DNA from 2 places in the Streptomyces sp. NPDC006372 genome. Region 1 is predicted to be linked to the other one. Evidence: riboswitches for the same ligand, from Rfam matches in the RefSeq annotation. Region 1 holds a riboswitch; the other holds the start of a gene.
What was found. Region 1 has a riboswitch for cyclic di-AMP ahead of ABZ016_RS08005 (peptidoglycan DD-metalloendopeptidase family protein). Riboswitches for the same ligand answer to the same signal wherever they lie in the genome.

Region 1 (7,421 bases):
CGCCTTCCGGCACGCGGCGGAGGGCGACCTCGCGCATCTGCGCAAGCTGCTCGGCCGCCGTACCTCGGCGCTGCGCCGGCTGCGGTCGGCCGTACGGTGGTACGCCCCCACGGGCCAGGCCAAGGGCTGGCGGCTGTGGATCGAGGGCTGGGCGGCGGCGCTGCGCGAGCCCGCGCTGCGGGAGGTCACCCAGGAGCTCGACCGGGAGTGGAAGGCGGCCATCGCCGAGGTCATCTCGGAGGGCGTGGCAGCCGGCGAGTTCCGCTGCCCCGACCCGCACGGCACGGCCCTCCGCCTCACCGCGCTCCTCGACGGATTGGCCGTGCAGCTGACGTCCTACGAGGCGGTGCCGCTAACCCGTGCCCAGGAGTGGGTGGACGAGTTGCTGACGCGCGAACTGGGTCTGAGGCCGGCCGGCTTGACCGGCCCGGCCGTGGGGTAGGCCGGCCCGGTCGGCCGTGGGGGGTGGGCACGCTCGCCGCGGGTAGACGGCGCACCATGCCAGAAGTGATGCAAGCAGGCGGCTGGGGGCTGCTGGCCGGATCCGCGCTGCTGCTGGGAGCGGTGGTCGGCTACCGGTTGCGCGTCCCGCAGAAGGTCATCGCGCTGGTGATGGCCTTCGGTGCCGGTGTACTGCTCTCAGCGGTCTCCTTCGAATTGGTCGGCGAAGCGTACGAGGAGGGCGGACTCGCCCCGGCGGTCGTCGGAACGCTGGCCGGGGCGGCGGCCTACACGGCCGGCAACCTGTGGCTGGCGGGCCGCGGCGCCCGCCACCGCAAGCGATCCGGCCATCGCCCCGCTCAGGCGCAGCCCTCGGAGGAGGAGAACAATGGCTCCGGCCTGGCGCTGGCCCTGGGCGCACTGCTCGACGGCGTCCCCGAGTCCGCCGTCATCGGTGTCAGCCTGCTCGACGGCGGGGCCGTCAGCATGGTCACCGTCGCGGCGGTGTTCATCAGCAACGTCCCCGAAGGACTGTCCAGCTCGGCCGGCATGAAGAAGGCCGGACGCGGCAAGGGCTACGTCTTCGGCGTGTGGGGGGCGATCGCCGTCGCGAGCGTCCTGTCCGCGGTGCTCGGCTACACCGTCGTGGGGGGCTTCTCCACGGACGTGGTCGCCGCGGTGACCGCCGTGGCCGCCGGCGCGATCCTGGCCATGGTCGCCGACACGATGATCCCGGAGGCGTTCGAGGAAGCCCACCTGGCGATCGGGCTGGTCACCGTCAGCGGCTTCCTGGTCTCCTTCGCCCTGTCGCACGCCTGAACAGGACGCTGAAGTGGCTGGGTCCGCCCTCCGTCCAGCCCGGGCACGGCTCCCCGAAGCCGGGGAACGAGCCCAGGGCCGGTGTGCCGGCCCCCTCACGCCACCGAAGCGATCCGCATCCTGATGTCGTCCGGCGACAGCGCGCCCTTGGCCGTCACATGGTCCCCCGACGACTCCCCGCGCAGCCGCCGCCCGATCCACGGCACCAGGAACTCCCGTGCCCAGTGGACGTCGTCCCGCCGGATGTCGAGGGTGCCGCGGGGCGGCAGCGGGGGCCACTCCTGCTCGGGGTCGGCCGGTACATCGACGCCGAGCGCCTGCCCCGCGCGCAGCGCCACCCGTGTGTGCCCCTCCGGGGACAGGTGCAGCCGGTCGGAGTCCCAGGCCCTGCGGTCCTGGACACTGCGCAGGGACCACAGGTCGAGGACCGGGCAGCCGTACCGGTCGGCGATGGCCCGGACATGCCCGTTGTACGTGGCGATCTTGCCGCGCAGGTGCTTGAGCACGGGCACGCCCCGGGTGTCGAAGCCGGTCGTCACCATCACCGTGCCCGCCACCGCGGCGAGTTGCGCGACCGCTCGCTCGAAACGCTCGGCCACCTCGTCCGGGTCGGTGCCGGGCCGGATGATGTCGTTGCCGCCGGCACAGAAGGAGACGAGGTCCGGGGCCATGTCGACGGCCCGCGGAACCTGCTCCGCCACGATCTGGTCGAGGAGCCTTCCGCGCACGGCGAGGTTGGTGTAGTGGAAGTCGCCCTCGGGCCGGCGGTCGGCGAGCAGGACGGCGAACCGGTCGGCCCAGCCGACGAACGCCCCGTCGGGGCCGGGATCACCGACGCCCTCGGTGAAGCTGTCCCCCACCGCCACGTACGACCCGATCACTGCTCTGCTGTCACTCTTCGAATCGTCTGCCACAGCCGCTCATGATTCACCTTGGAATGTGACCTACGCGACCGTAGGAAGGGGTTGACGGGCGGTGACATAAGCCACTCCTAAAGTGTTCACCAACTCCGGAATAGGCCGCTTGTCAGGAACGTTGGAGTGTCGACCAGACCCGGAAGCCCGTGATGCGGAAGTGGCTCCACACGGTCCGGAAGGCGAAGTGCCCACTCGTGTAGGGCTGCGGGTCGCGGTAGTCGAACACGAGCCGCCCGTTGTTCCACCACCGCACCGTCGAACCGTCGGAGACGATCCGGACCCGGTTCGGCTCGCCCGGCACGAGCAGCGGCTCGGTGTAGTCGAAGACCAGGGGGCGGACTCCGGCCTCACCGACGTAACGCCGCAGCCGGGTCGTGGTGTTGTAGTTGGCCCCGTAGCCGGCGTAGTACGTGGTGAGGTGGTCGTACTCGTCGAGGGCGCCGCCGCGCGGCGTCGCGAAGAGATCGTCCGGGGAGCGGACGTCGGTCGCGTTCCAGAAGTTGTTGAGGTCCGAGACCCGGTCGTTGACCCCGCCCTCGGCGACGGGCGTGGCGGTGTATTCGAGCACGTACGGACCTTGGAGTCGCCGTTTGAACCAGACGGTCGCCCCGCTGGGGACGTCGATCTCCAGCACACCGCGGGAGGCGCTGACGGTGCCGCCGTCCTGCAGTTCGGTCACCCACTGGCCGAGGCCGTGACAGAAGTCGTCGTGGGCGATGAGGCGGCGATGCCGAGGCGCGGCGTTCGCGCTCCCGGTCGGGGCGAGGGCAGCCAGCGCGGCTCCGGCTGCCAGGGCTCCGAACGTTCTGCGGGTGGTCGGCACGGGACACAGCTCCTTCAGAAAGCGCTTGCACTCACGACGGGATCACTGTGTCCCAACTGCCGTCCGCTGTCGATCCCTTGAGTGCGATCGCCGGCCGCCGCACACACCGAAAGCCGGACCCGGGGATCGGGGTCCGGCCTTCGGAGGCGTGTCAGGCAAGGGGCGTGCGGGTCGGTCAGCCGACGGAGACGCCGTGGGCGCGCAGGTAGGCGACCGGGTCCACGTCCGAGCCGTAGTCCGGCGTGGTGCGGATCTCGAAGTGCAGGTGCGGTCCGGTGACGTTGCCCGTGGCGCCGGACAGGCCGACCTGCTGCCCGGCCGTCACGGTCTGGCCGGCCGAGACGGAGAGCTGGGACAGGTGGGCGTACTGCGCGTACTTGCCGTCCTCGAGCTGGATGACGACCTGGTTGCCGTACGCGCCGCCCCAGCCCGCGGAGACGACCGTGCCCGCACCGACGGCCTTGAGGGAGGTGCCCGTCGGGACGACGAAGTCGACACCGGTGTGGTAGCCGCTGGACCACATGCTGCCGGCCATGTGGTACGGGGTGCCGATGGTGGCGCCGTCCACGGGGAGGGTGAAGCCGGAGGCGGCGGTCTCCGCGGCCGGCTTGGCGGCAGCCGGCTTCGCGGGGGTGCCGGCCTTGGGGGACGACTCGGCGGCGGACGACTTCTCGGCCGACGCCTTCGGCGCGGGCTGCGCCTCGGGCGCGCTCGCCGCCTTCGTGCCGATCGAGAGCTTCAGGCCCGGGTGGATCAGCGACGGGTCGTCACCGACGGCGTCGCGGTTGTCCGCGTAGAGCTTCTTCCAGCCGCCGCTGACGTGCTGGTCGTCGGCGATCTTCGCGAGCCAGTCACCGGCCTTCACGGTGTACGTGTGGGCACCCGTGGCCTTTTCGGCGGCCTTCTTTCCGGCGGCCGGAGCGGACTGGGCGGCTTTTTCCGGGGCCGACTGCGGGGTGGCGGCGTGGGCGCCGGCGGCCCCCATGAGGGGAAGGGCGAGGGCGGCCCCGCCGGTTCCGGCGACGGCTATGGAGCGGGTGAAACGCTGGGTCTTCGGGCGGCGGTGCTTACCCTTCGCGGGCATGGCGGATTCCTCTCCGGCGCCTGCGAGGTGAGCTGTCGGGTTCGGGCTGGAGATGCCCGGCCGCGCCGAGGTGCGGCTTAACCCCAAGCCGTTCCGGGAACCGGAACAGGCGTCTTACCTGTGGGTCCCCCGCTCCTGCCGTACGTCGGGTCAGTGTGTGCGGGCTCCGGTCGGCGGCAGGATTAGGCGTCCGTCCGGATTGGTGTGGAACGTAAGCGACCAAGACGCAATGGGACAAGCTTGCGGTTGCGCATGACGGCCTTTTCCTTGACGCGTCGGCACATTTCCCGTCACCGAGCGTGGATTACCGATCTCCGGTTTTCCTCAAAGGCCCTGAATATCGGCACAATTACGTGAACATGACGACAACACATCGTCACGAATATGACGATGCCCACACACGTGGACCCCATCTCCTTTACTTTTGGGGCACGTTATGTCGAAGCGGCCTAAATCCCCTATTCGGACAGAACGGCTACTTCCGCTTAAGGCGGACGACCGTGGCGTCCAGGTCCCCGCGCAGCCCGACCCGCAGTCCGTGATGGAGCAGGACGGCACCTCGGTGAACTTCGCCCGATTCGAGGCATTCGTACGTTGCCGACGGGTCGAGGCCACGCAGCCTGAGCGCCGGGAGGGGTTCGCCGTAGCGCTGCGCCTGGAGCCAGGCGAGGACGACGGTCTCGTCGCCGAGGACGTACTGCACCGAGCTCAGACCGCCTTCCGGCGCGCGCAGCCGGTAGAGGTCGCCGTGCTGCACCACGGGCCGGATCTCCTTGTAGAGCCCCACCCAGTCCCGCGCCTCCGCCAGCTCCTGCTCCGTCCACTTCGTGAGGTCGCCGCCGACCCCGAGCACACCGGCCATGGCGCTGACGAAACGGAACCGCAGGGAGCTGGCCCGCTGGTTGAGCATGACGTTCGGGCTGTCGGTGACCCAGGCGGCCATGACCCGCGCCGGGTGGACCTGGCTGAAGCCGTGCTGGATGGCGAGCCGGTCGAGCGGATCGGTGTTGTCGGAGGTCCACACCTGGTCCGTACGGCTCAGCACACCGAGGTCGATCCGGCCTCCGCCGCCCGAGCAGGACTCGAAGGCCACCCCCGGGTGGGCGGCCCGCAGCCGGTCCAGCAGCGCGTACAGACCCCGGACGTGGTCGACCCAGAGCCGCTGCGGATAGGGGTCGTCCGGCCAGCCGGCGTCGGAGAAGCAGCGGTTGAAGTCCCACTTGACGTAGTCGATCGGGGCGCTGGAGAGCAACGCGTCGAGCCGCTCCCAGAGGTACTCCTGGACGTCCTCGCGGGCGAGGTTCAGTACGAGTTGATTGCGGAACTCCGTCCGCTTTCGTCCCGGTTGGTACTGCACCCAGTCCGGATGGGCGCGGTACAGGTCGCTGTCCGGGTTGACCATCTCCGGCTCGACCCAGATCCCGAACTGCATGCCCAGGCCGTGCACATGGTCGGCGAGCGGCCTGAGCCCGCCGGGGAAGCGGTCGGGATTCGGCGTCCAGTCACCGAGCCCGGCCCGGTCGCTCGTACGCGCGCCGAACCAGCCGTCGTCGACCACGAACAGCTCGACACCCATGGCGGCGGCCCGCTCGGCGAGCGCCCGCTGCTGCTCCTCGGAGATGTCGAACTCGGTGGCCTCCCAGGAGTTGAACAGCACCGGCCGGTCCCGGTCCGCGTCCGGGACGACATGGGCCCGCTGATAGGCGTGCCAGGCACGGCTGGCCCCGCCGAAACCGCCGTCGCTCCAGAGTCCGGCGAAGACGGGCGTCGTGTACGACTCTCCCGCGCCCAGCGTCAGCAGGCCCGAGTCGTCGTACCCGGCCCCGCCGGTGATCTGCACGCGCGCGTCCGGGAGTTGGGCCACGGCGATCCGCCAGGACCCGGACCAGCCCAGCGCGCATCCGTAGACCTCGCCGCGTTCCTCGGTCGCGTCGGTGTCGAGCGCGACCCACGGCAGGTGCTGGTGGGAGGTGTGGCCGCGGCGACTGCCGATGACCTTCTCGCCGTGGGTGAGGGGGGAGCGCTCGAGGCGGGACTCGGCGCCCCAGCGGCCGTGCAACTGGGACAGCCGCCAGCTGTCGCGGTCGGGCAGGGTCCAGGTGGCGGAGTCGGCGCGCAGCACCTCGACGGCCGGGCCCTGGTTCTCCAGGGTCACCCAGCGCTCGATCACGTCCTCACGCATCCGGTAGTGCAGCGTGATGGTCAGTTCGCCGTCGCGGAAGCGGAGCCGCAGCTCGCCGCCCCCGGTGTCATGCCCCTCATAGGCCCACTCCGTGCCGCGCCGCTCACCGGTGCGCAGGGACAGGGCGGGGCGGACGAAGCGCGGGCCGCCTTCGACCGGGTACTCCTCGCGTCCGTCGAGCGGGGACTCGAAGGGCCAGTAGTCCGGCAGCGGGCGGACCGCCAGGGCCTCGGCGTCGGCGAGGCCGATCCGCGGGCCCCAGTGCAGGTGCAGCAGCTCGTCCCGGTCGGTGACGTGGACGGCGTAGCTGCTGGCCGGCCCCGAGAGGACCCACGTACGACCGTCTTCGGAGATGTCCAGCATCAAGGCCTCACAGATTCGAACAAGCCCGACCAGGTGCGACCAGGCCCCAACATCATCGACGGCTTCGGGGGCTCCGGGCAACGCCTGTGGACAACTGATTGCCCCTGGCAGCCATGTCGTATCGTCGAGTGGTGCCTGTCGACGAACCGCGTCGGCGGGCGCCGACTGGGAGGAGCCCCCGTGACACAGCAGGTCCCGTCGACCGAACCCGAGCTGGCCGGAGTGCGCAACTTCCGTGACGTGGGCGGGCTGCCGACCGTGGACGGACGGCGGGTGCGGCAGGGCGTGCTGTTCCGCAGCGGGCACCTCGCCCACGCGACCGGGGAGGACGCCGCCTTCCTGACCGGTCTGGGCCTGCACACGATCTTCGACTTCCGCAACGCGGCCGACCAGAAACTCGAAGGGCCGGACGTCGAGCTGCCGGGCGTGCGCAATGTGAACCTGCCGCTGAGCGACCCGGCCGACGGCGCCGAGTTCTGGAAGATGGTCCGCGACGGCGACCTGGACCAGCTGCGCGCGATCCTCTCGGACGGCAAGGGCGCGGGCCGCATGATCGCCTCCTACCGCACGATCATCAAGCACCGCACCGCCGAGCACTCCCAGGTGCTGCACGCGCTCGCCGAGGACAGCGTCCCGGCGCTGATGCACTGCGCGGCGGGCAAGGACCGCGCGGGCCTGTCCATGGCGGTGACACTGCTCGCCCTGGGCGTCGAGCGCGAGGCGATCGTCGACGACTACCTGAAGTCGAACGCCAAGCACCGCCGCTACAAGGTGCACCGCAGCAGCTCCGCC
Region 2 (7,421 bases), on a different contig from region 1:
GTCCGCCCGACCGAGGGCAACCTCGCCCTCCTGCTGGACGCCACCCTCGCGGCCACGGACCTCGTGATCGCCTCGCCCCTGTACTGGTACTCGGTCTCCGCGCACACCAAGCGCTACCTGGACCACTGGTCGGGCTGGCTGCGCACGCCCGGTCTCGACTTCAAGGCGACCCTGGCCGGGCGCACCCTGTGGGGCGTCACCGCGCTCGCGCACCAGGAGGAGGTGGTGGCCGACCCGCTGGTCGGGACGCTCAACAACTCGGCCGCGTACCTGGGGATGCGGTTCGGCGGGGTGCTGCTCGGCAACGGCAGCAAGCCCGGTGACGTACTGAACGACACCGAGGCGTTGACCCGCGCCAAGACGTTCTTCGCGCAGGAGGCGCCGCTCGCCCGGTTCCTGTACGAGGAGTGAGCACCAGAAGGAGTGAGCGCTAGGCGGTGATGTCCTTCGTCGTGAAGCGCGCCCAGGCCGCCGAGCCGAACACCGCCGCGTACAGGGCCTGGAGACCGAGGTTCTTGGCGAGGTCGTCCCAGTAGACCGGTTCGCGCATGAGGTCGGCGAAGGACAGCCAGTAGTGCGAGAAGAAGTACGGCTGGAGGGCGTGCAGTTGCGGGATCTGGTCGAGGATCTGGACCGTGATCAGCAGGCCGACCGTGGTGGCCATCGCCGCGATGCCGCTGTTGGTCAGCGTCGAGACGAACAGGCCGAGCGCGGCGACGCCGATCAGTGACGCGGCGACGACCAGGGCGATCAGCAGGGCTCTGCCCAGACCTTCGGCGAAGCTGATCTGCGTGCCGGAGATGGTCGTCAGGTCGCCGAGCGGGAAGAGGAGTGCTCCCACCGTCAGCGCCGAGACGGCGACCACGAGGGTGGCGGCCAGGCAGAACAGCACGACCGTCGCGTACTTGGTGAGCAGCAGACGGCTGCGGCCCGCGGGGGCGACCAGCAGGTAGCGGAGCGTCCCGGCGTTGGCCTCGCCGGCGATCGCGTCGCCCGCGACGACACCGATCGCCATCGGCAGGAAGAACGGGAGGGTGGCGGCCAGGGCGGTGAAGACGAGGAACAGGCCGTTGTTGGTGATCTGGGAGATGAAGGCCGGCCCTCCGCCGCCTCCCCCACCGCCGGGTGACGAACCGTCGCCCGTCTCGATCTTGACGGCGATGCCGACCAGGACGGGCACTCCCGCCAGCACGGCCAGCAGGGCGAGGGTGCGCCAGCGGCGGAAGGTGGTGGTGAGCTCGTTGCGCAGCAGCCCGAAGGTCCACAGCGGACTCACCGGGCGTGCGCTCTCGGCGACTTCAGCCCGCGACATCGAATCCCTCCCCCGTCAGCGCCACGAACGCGTCCTCCAGCGAGGCCCGTTCGACCGTGAAGCCGCGTACCCGGACTCCCGCGGTGACCAGCGCGGTGTTCACGTCGGCGAGGTCGCGGTCCGGTGGTTCGCCGGTCACGCGGTCGTCGGTCACGACCAGGTCGCCGACGCCCTGCTCCTTGAGGACGCGGGCCGCCTCCGCCGGATCCGGGGTGGTCACCACCAGCCGGCCGCGTGCCCCGGCGGCCAGCTCGGCGACCGGGCCCTGGGTGATCAGGCGGCCCTGTGCCATCACGGCCGCGTGCGTGCAGACCTGCTCGATCTCGTCCAGCAGATGGGAGGAGAGGAAGACGGTCGTGCCGTCCGAGGCCAGCTCCCGTACGAGGGTGCGGATCTCGCGCATGCCCTGCGGGTCGAGGCCGTTGGTCGGCTCGTCGAGCACGAGCAGCCGGCGCGGCCGGAGCAGTGCGGCCGCGAGGCCCAGGCGCTGCTTCATGCCCAGCGAGTAGGCCTTGGCCTTCTTGCCCGCGGCGGCCGTCAGGCCCACCCGGTCCAGGGCCGCGGCCACCCGGGCACGCCGGGTGCGCGGGTCGGCGGCCGGGTCGGCGGAGTCGTACCGGATCAGGTTGTCGCGGCCGGAGAGGAAGCCGTAGAGGGACGGGCCCTCGATGAGGGCGCCGACGTGCGGCAGCACGGCGCGGGTGGCCCGGGGCATGGGCTGCCCGAGCACCCGTGCCGCGCCGGAGGTGGGCTCGATGAGGCCCATCAGCATGCGGATGGTGGTGGTCTTGCCGGAGCCGTTGGGCCCGAGGAAGCCGAAGACGCTGCCCGCCGGGACGGTCAGATCGAGCCCGTCGACGGCGAGCTGCCCGCCGCGATAGCGCTTGGTGAGCCCCCGTGTGGCGATGACGGTCTCCCCACCCAGGACATTCGCGCCGCTCTCCTCCGGCTCCGCGGCGGGCTGTTCGGCCATCGGCTTCCTCGTTCTCTCGGTGTCCCGTGACGTACGGGACCTACTTGCCGGCGTCGGCCGCCTTCACGAGGGCGTCCTTGGTGACCATGCCGACGTAGACCTTGCCGTCGTCCGTCATCAGGGCGTTGACCAGGCGGGTGGAGAAGACCGTGCCCGAGCCGAACTTGCCGGTGACCTTGTCGCCGAGCGAGTTCACGAAGCCGCCGAGGTCGCCGCCCGCCTCACCGGAGGGCACACCCTCGCCGCCGGTGTCGAAGGTGGCTATGGCGTTCCAGCCCTCGCCGATGGTCTTCATGCCCTCGGCACCGCCGAAGCCCTTGCCCAGGTCCTCCGGGGACTTCGGGGACTTCAGGGACTTCGGGGCGCGCTCGGCGTGCTTGCGCGCCCCACCCTTGTCGGAGTCCTTCTCCTCGGTGACCTTCGCACCCTTCGGCGGGGTGAAGTCGAAGGTCGACGCGGCCGGCCGGTCGAAACTCACCTTGGTGAAGCCCGCGTCGACGACGGCGGCGCCCCCACTGGCCGGGGTCAGTGTGAACTTCAGCGGCGTACCCGTCTTCGCGTCCACCGCGACGGTGACCGCGCCGACCGTGGAGCCGGACTGCTTCGGCTTGATGAGCAGCTTGTAGGCGTCCCGGCCGGCGACCTGGGCGGTGCCGTCCACGGTCACGGAGGTCGTGTCGTCGACGGCCTTCAGGGCCTCCTCGGCGAAGTCCTTCGGCGTGGCCGGCGGCTGCTCCTTCTCGTGCTTCGGGCTGTCCGAGGCGGTGCCGTGGTAGACCTCGTTCGACTTGCTGTCGTAGCCCCAGAGGTCCTTGCCGTTGTGGACGACGCTGTACTCGGCGGCGTTCTCCAGCAGCGACAGCTTCTGCTTCTCCGGGCCGTCGACAGCGACGCGCAGGGTGTGCGTGCCGGAGGCCAGTTCGGTGAGCTTGGACGTCGGGTCGGCGGAGGAACCGCCCTCGCCCGGGCTCGCCGCACCGGACATCAGGCTGCTCTCCAGCCCGCCGAGGTCCGGCAGTCCGAGATCCGTGCTGATCTTCACCGTGCCGGACAGCTGCTGCACGTCCGACTTGGCGATCTTCTCGATGAGCTGCTGTGCCGTGATCTTCGGGAGGTCGGGGTCGCCCGAGTCGGCGAGTGCGGGGACCAGGCCGATCGTCGCGGCCGCCACCCCCATCACCGTGACCGGGACGACGTACCGCGCGGCTTTGCTCCGCCGGGAGCGCTGCTCGTCGACCTCCCCGGCGGTCGTGTTCTCGTCGGATGCGTACGGTGCCATGTGTGCCCTACCTCCGTGGTCGGCGGCGGCTGTCCGTGTCGTCCACGCACTCGTCCCTGAGCCGCCATTCTCACCCGAACAGGTGAGGAGTGGTGTTCTTCGGTGGTCTCCATCTGACCAAATCGGCCGGGGAGATACGTCAGACCGCGGGCTCAACTCCACGTACTGCTGGGGTATGACACGGAGGGGCGGTGTCTCCCCCGACCCGTAGGGGGCGGGGGATGAACCGGACCGGTGCCGCGCTAGCCGGCGCGGTGCACCACGGCGTCGCTCAGCTCCACGAGAGCCGCCTTCGCGGCGCACTCCGGCAGGGGTGCCAGGGCCGAGCGGGCGTCCTGGGCGTAGCGGACGGTGTCCCGGCGGGCCTGTTCCAGCGCCGGGTGGGCGCGCAGCAGGCGCAGGGCCTCGGCGTGCCGGGCGTCGTCGGTGAGGTCGGAGTCCAGCAGCTCGCACAGGGCGATGTCGTCCGCGAGCCCGAGCCGGGCCGCGCGCTCGCGCAGCCGCAGCACCGGCAGCGTGGGGATGCCCTCGCGCAGGTCGGTGCCCGGGGTCTTGCCGGACTCGTGGGAGTCGGAGGCGATGTCCAGGACGTCGTCAGCGAGCTGGAAGGCGACGCCGAGCCGCTCGCCGTACTGGGTCAGCACGTCCACGACCGTCTCGTCGGCGCCGGACATCATCGCGCCGAACCGGCACGACACCGCCACCAGCGAGCCGGTCTTGCCGCCCAGCACGTCCAGGTAGTGCTCGACGGGGTCCCGGCCGTCCTGCGGTCCGGCCGTCTCCAGGATCTGCCCGGTCACCAGCCGTTCGAACGCCTCGGCCTGCACACGGACCGCCTCGGGGCCGAGGTCGGCCAGGATGTGCGAGGCGCGGGCGAAGAGGAAGTCGCCGGTGAGGACCGCGACGGAGTTGCCCCAGCGGGTGTTCGCGCTCGCCACCCCGCGGCGCACGGCGGCCTCGTCCATCACGTCGTCGTGGTACAGCGTGGCCAGGTGGGTCAGCTCCACGACGACGGCGGACGGCACGATCCCGGGCGCGTACCGGTCACCGAACTGGGCGGAGAGCATCACGAGCAGCGGACGGAACCGCTTGCCGCCGGCCCGCACCAGGTGCTGGGCGGCCTCCGTGATGAAGGGCACCTCACTCTTGGTGGCCTCGAACAAGCCTTCCTCGACAGCCGCCAACCCGGCCTGGACATCGGCTTCCAGAGCCTGGTCCCGCACGCTCAGCCCGAACGGCCCGACGTCGGTCACGAGGGGTCTCCTGTCTGCTGTGTCTGCCGGTGATTACGCGGATTGTCGATAGGTCGCTGCCCTCACTCGAGTCAGCGTATCCGGTCACGTTTCGATCACCGCCAGCGCCCATGGTTACAGGCCGGGTGGTATCCGATCACGACCTCCATGTTTTCGATCAGTCCATAAGAACAGACATTTATCCACTTACCAGGAGGTAGCGAGATATAAACGATTTGCCGCGTTGCGTAAGTTAATTCCCTTTGCTGATATGTACCGCACAGGCTCGTGATCAGTGAGTTCGGTCACGTCGCCCCTTTTGCCCCCTCGCTCCGGCACCGGCCCGTACCCCCTTCCACCGAAAGCCAGTTGAGCCTTGGCTCCCGCAAAGGATCAAGCGGGCCAAACCACTCAGACCAAGGTCAACCGGCTCGGAATGTGACTCCGGTGCTTGTTCCCGACATGTGCTCTCGCATACGTTCCCGGCTTGTCCGGCGGACCGCCGAATCCTGCCGCCGCCCGGACACCCCACACACACCGACTCACTCACGCAGGGCAGGAGCGGGGGACCCAGGTAAGTCGCCGGTCCGCACAGCGGACCGGCTCGGGGTGAAGCCGCGTACGGCAGCACAGCGCCGTACGCGGCCGGACACCTCCCGGCCCGAACCCGACAGCTCACCTCGCAGGCGCCGGAGAGGAACATCGCCATGGCCGGACGAGGCATGCACCGTCGCAGCAGAACCAGCCCGCTCACCCGAGGCGTCGTAGCCGTCGGAACCGGCGGAGCGGCACTCACCCTTCCGCTCCTCGGCGCGACGCACGCGAGCGCCGCCGAGCCCCAGAGCGCTCCCGTCGTCGCACAGTCCGTGCACCAGGCGGCCCAGCCCGCCAAGTCCCTCGCGTACACCGTGGTCAAGGGCGACACGCTCTACCGCATCGCGGACAAGTACGACGTGTCGGGCGGCTGGAAGCAGCTCTACAAGGACAACCGCGCCGCCGTCGGCGACAACCCGAAGCTGATCCACCCGGGTCTGAAGCTGAAGGTGAAGACCGCCAAGGCGGACGCCGCCCCGAAGCAGGCGACCAAGTCGTCCGCCCCCGCCAAGCCGGCCGCGAAGCCCGCCACGGGCGTCGCCCAGGCCGCCCCCGCCGCCGCGAAGACCTACGCGAACAACCTCGACGGGTGGATCCGCGAGTCGCTGGACATCATGGCGCAGAAGGGGATCCCGGGGTCGTACGACGGCATCTACCGCAACATCATGCGTGAGTCGTCCGGCAACCCCCAGGCGATCAACAACTGGGACTCGAACGCCGCCGCGGGCACCCCGTCCAAGGGCCTGCTCCAGGTGATCGACCCGACGTTCGCCGCCTACCACGTGCCCGGTACCTCCTTCGACCCGTACGACCCGGTCGCCAACATCACGGCGGCCTGCAACTACGCGGCGGCCCGCTACGGCTCGATCGACAACGTCAACGGCCCGTACTGATCCACCCCGCCCAGCAGTCGCTCGAGGACGACGGCGATGCCGTCGTCCTCGTTCGACAGCGTGACCTCGTCGGCCACGGCCTTGAGTTCGGGATGGGCGTTGGCCATGGCGACGCCGTGGGCGGCCCAGTCGAACATCGGGATGTCATTGGGCATGTCACCGAAGGCGATGGTGTCCGCCGGCCGCAGCCCCAGGTGCTCGGCGGCCAGCGCCAGGCCCGTCGCCTTGGTGATGCCGCACGGCTGGAGTTCGACCGTGCCGGGCCCCGACATTGTCACCGTCGCCAGTGAGCCGACCACCGAGCGGGCCGTCGCCGCCAGCTCGTCGTCCGTCAGACCGGGGTGCCGCAACAGCACCTTGCTGATGGGCTCGCACCACAGGTCGTCCCGTCGCTCGACCCGTACGGCGGGCAGGGTCGGGTGCGGCATGAGATAGCCCGGCTCGATGAGCGTGAGCCCGTCGACCCCGTCCTGGTCGACCGCGGCGTACACCTCCCCCACCTCGGCCTCGATCTTGCCGAGGGCGGTCTCCGCCAGTTCACGGTCCAGCGTGATGGACCACAGCAGCCGGTCCGCGCCGGCGTCGTACACCTGCGCGCCCTGGCCGCACACCGCGAGCCCCGTACAGCCGAGGTCGTCGAGGAGCGGCCGCACTCTCGGGGCCGGCCGGCCCGTCACCACGAGGTGCTGGGCGCCGGCGTCCGCCACCCGCGCGAGTACGGCGAGAGACCGGTCGGAGAAGGTGTCGTCGCCGCGCAGCAGCGTCCCGTCCAGGTCGGTGGCGATGAGTGAATATGCGAGGGGTGCGGCCATGATCAGAGAATACGGACAGCGCGCCCGTTCGTTTCATCGCACGGTGGACACCGATTGCCCGATTGAGGGCCCCTCTGCACCAGTTGGCAACAACATGGTCCGCTACCTACCCGTGAGGCCGTCCCGAGCGGTACCTTCCAAGTGTCCAGGGGGGACTTGATCGGGGGGTCGGGTTGAGCAGTGGGCGCATTCGTGTGGCCGGGGCCGGGGAGCTTCGCGAGGCGGAGAGGGAGCGCTGGCGAGCGCTGCGCGCCGCGGCGGAAGCACCGCGCAACCCGTTCATGGAACCGGAGTTCACCGAAGCCGTGGGCCGGGTGCGGCCGCAG

Region 2: another riboswitch for cyclic di-AMP. It lies ahead of ABZ016_RS06120 (LysM peptidoglycan-binding domain-containing protein); the one in region 1 lies ahead of ABZ016_RS08005 (peptidoglycan DD-metalloendopeptidase family protein).

What each region holds. Positions count from the first base shown of each region.
Region 1 covers NZ_JBEXQJ010000003.1:189,265-196,685, forward strand. The annotation lists gene ABZ016_RS07985 (TetR/AcrR family transcriptional regulator) at 1-442, shown strand, start outside; gene ABZ016_RS07990 (ZIP family zinc transporter) at 499-1,260, shown strand; gene ABZ016_RS07995 (SGNH/GDSL hydrolase family protein) at 1,356-2,141, opposite strand; gene ABZ016_RS08000 (DUF6250 domain-containing protein) at 2,287-3,000, opposite strand; gene ABZ016_RS08005 (peptidoglycan DD-metalloendopeptidase family protein) at 3,176-4,084, opposite strand; cyclic di-AMP (ydaO/yuaA leader) riboswitch at 4,089-4,250, opposite strand; gene ABZ016_RS08010 (alpha-galactosidase) at 4,560-6,629, opposite strand; gene ABZ016_RS08015 (tyrosine-protein phosphatase) at 6,810-7,421, shown strand, end outside.
Region 2 covers NZ_JBEXQJ010000002.1:354,665-362,085, forward strand. The annotation lists gene ABZ016_RS06095 (NAD(P)H-dependent oxidoreductase) at 1-411, shown strand, start outside; gene ABZ016_RS06100 (ABC transporter permease) at 431-1,312, opposite strand; gene ABZ016_RS06105 (ABC transporter ATP-binding protein) at 1,299-2,285, opposite strand; gene ABZ016_RS06110 (DUF2092 domain-containing protein) at 2,326-3,564, opposite strand; gene ABZ016_RS06115 (polyprenyl synthetase family protein) at 3,807-4,817, opposite strand; cyclic di-AMP (ydaO/yuaA leader) riboswitch at 5,322-5,500, shown strand; gene ABZ016_RS06120 (LysM peptidoglycan-binding domain-containing protein) at 5,504-6,283, shown strand; gene ABZ016_RS06125 (HAD family hydrolase) at 6,247-7,095, opposite strand; gene ABZ016_RS06130 (GNAT family N-acetyltransferase) at 7,269-7,421, shown strand, end outside.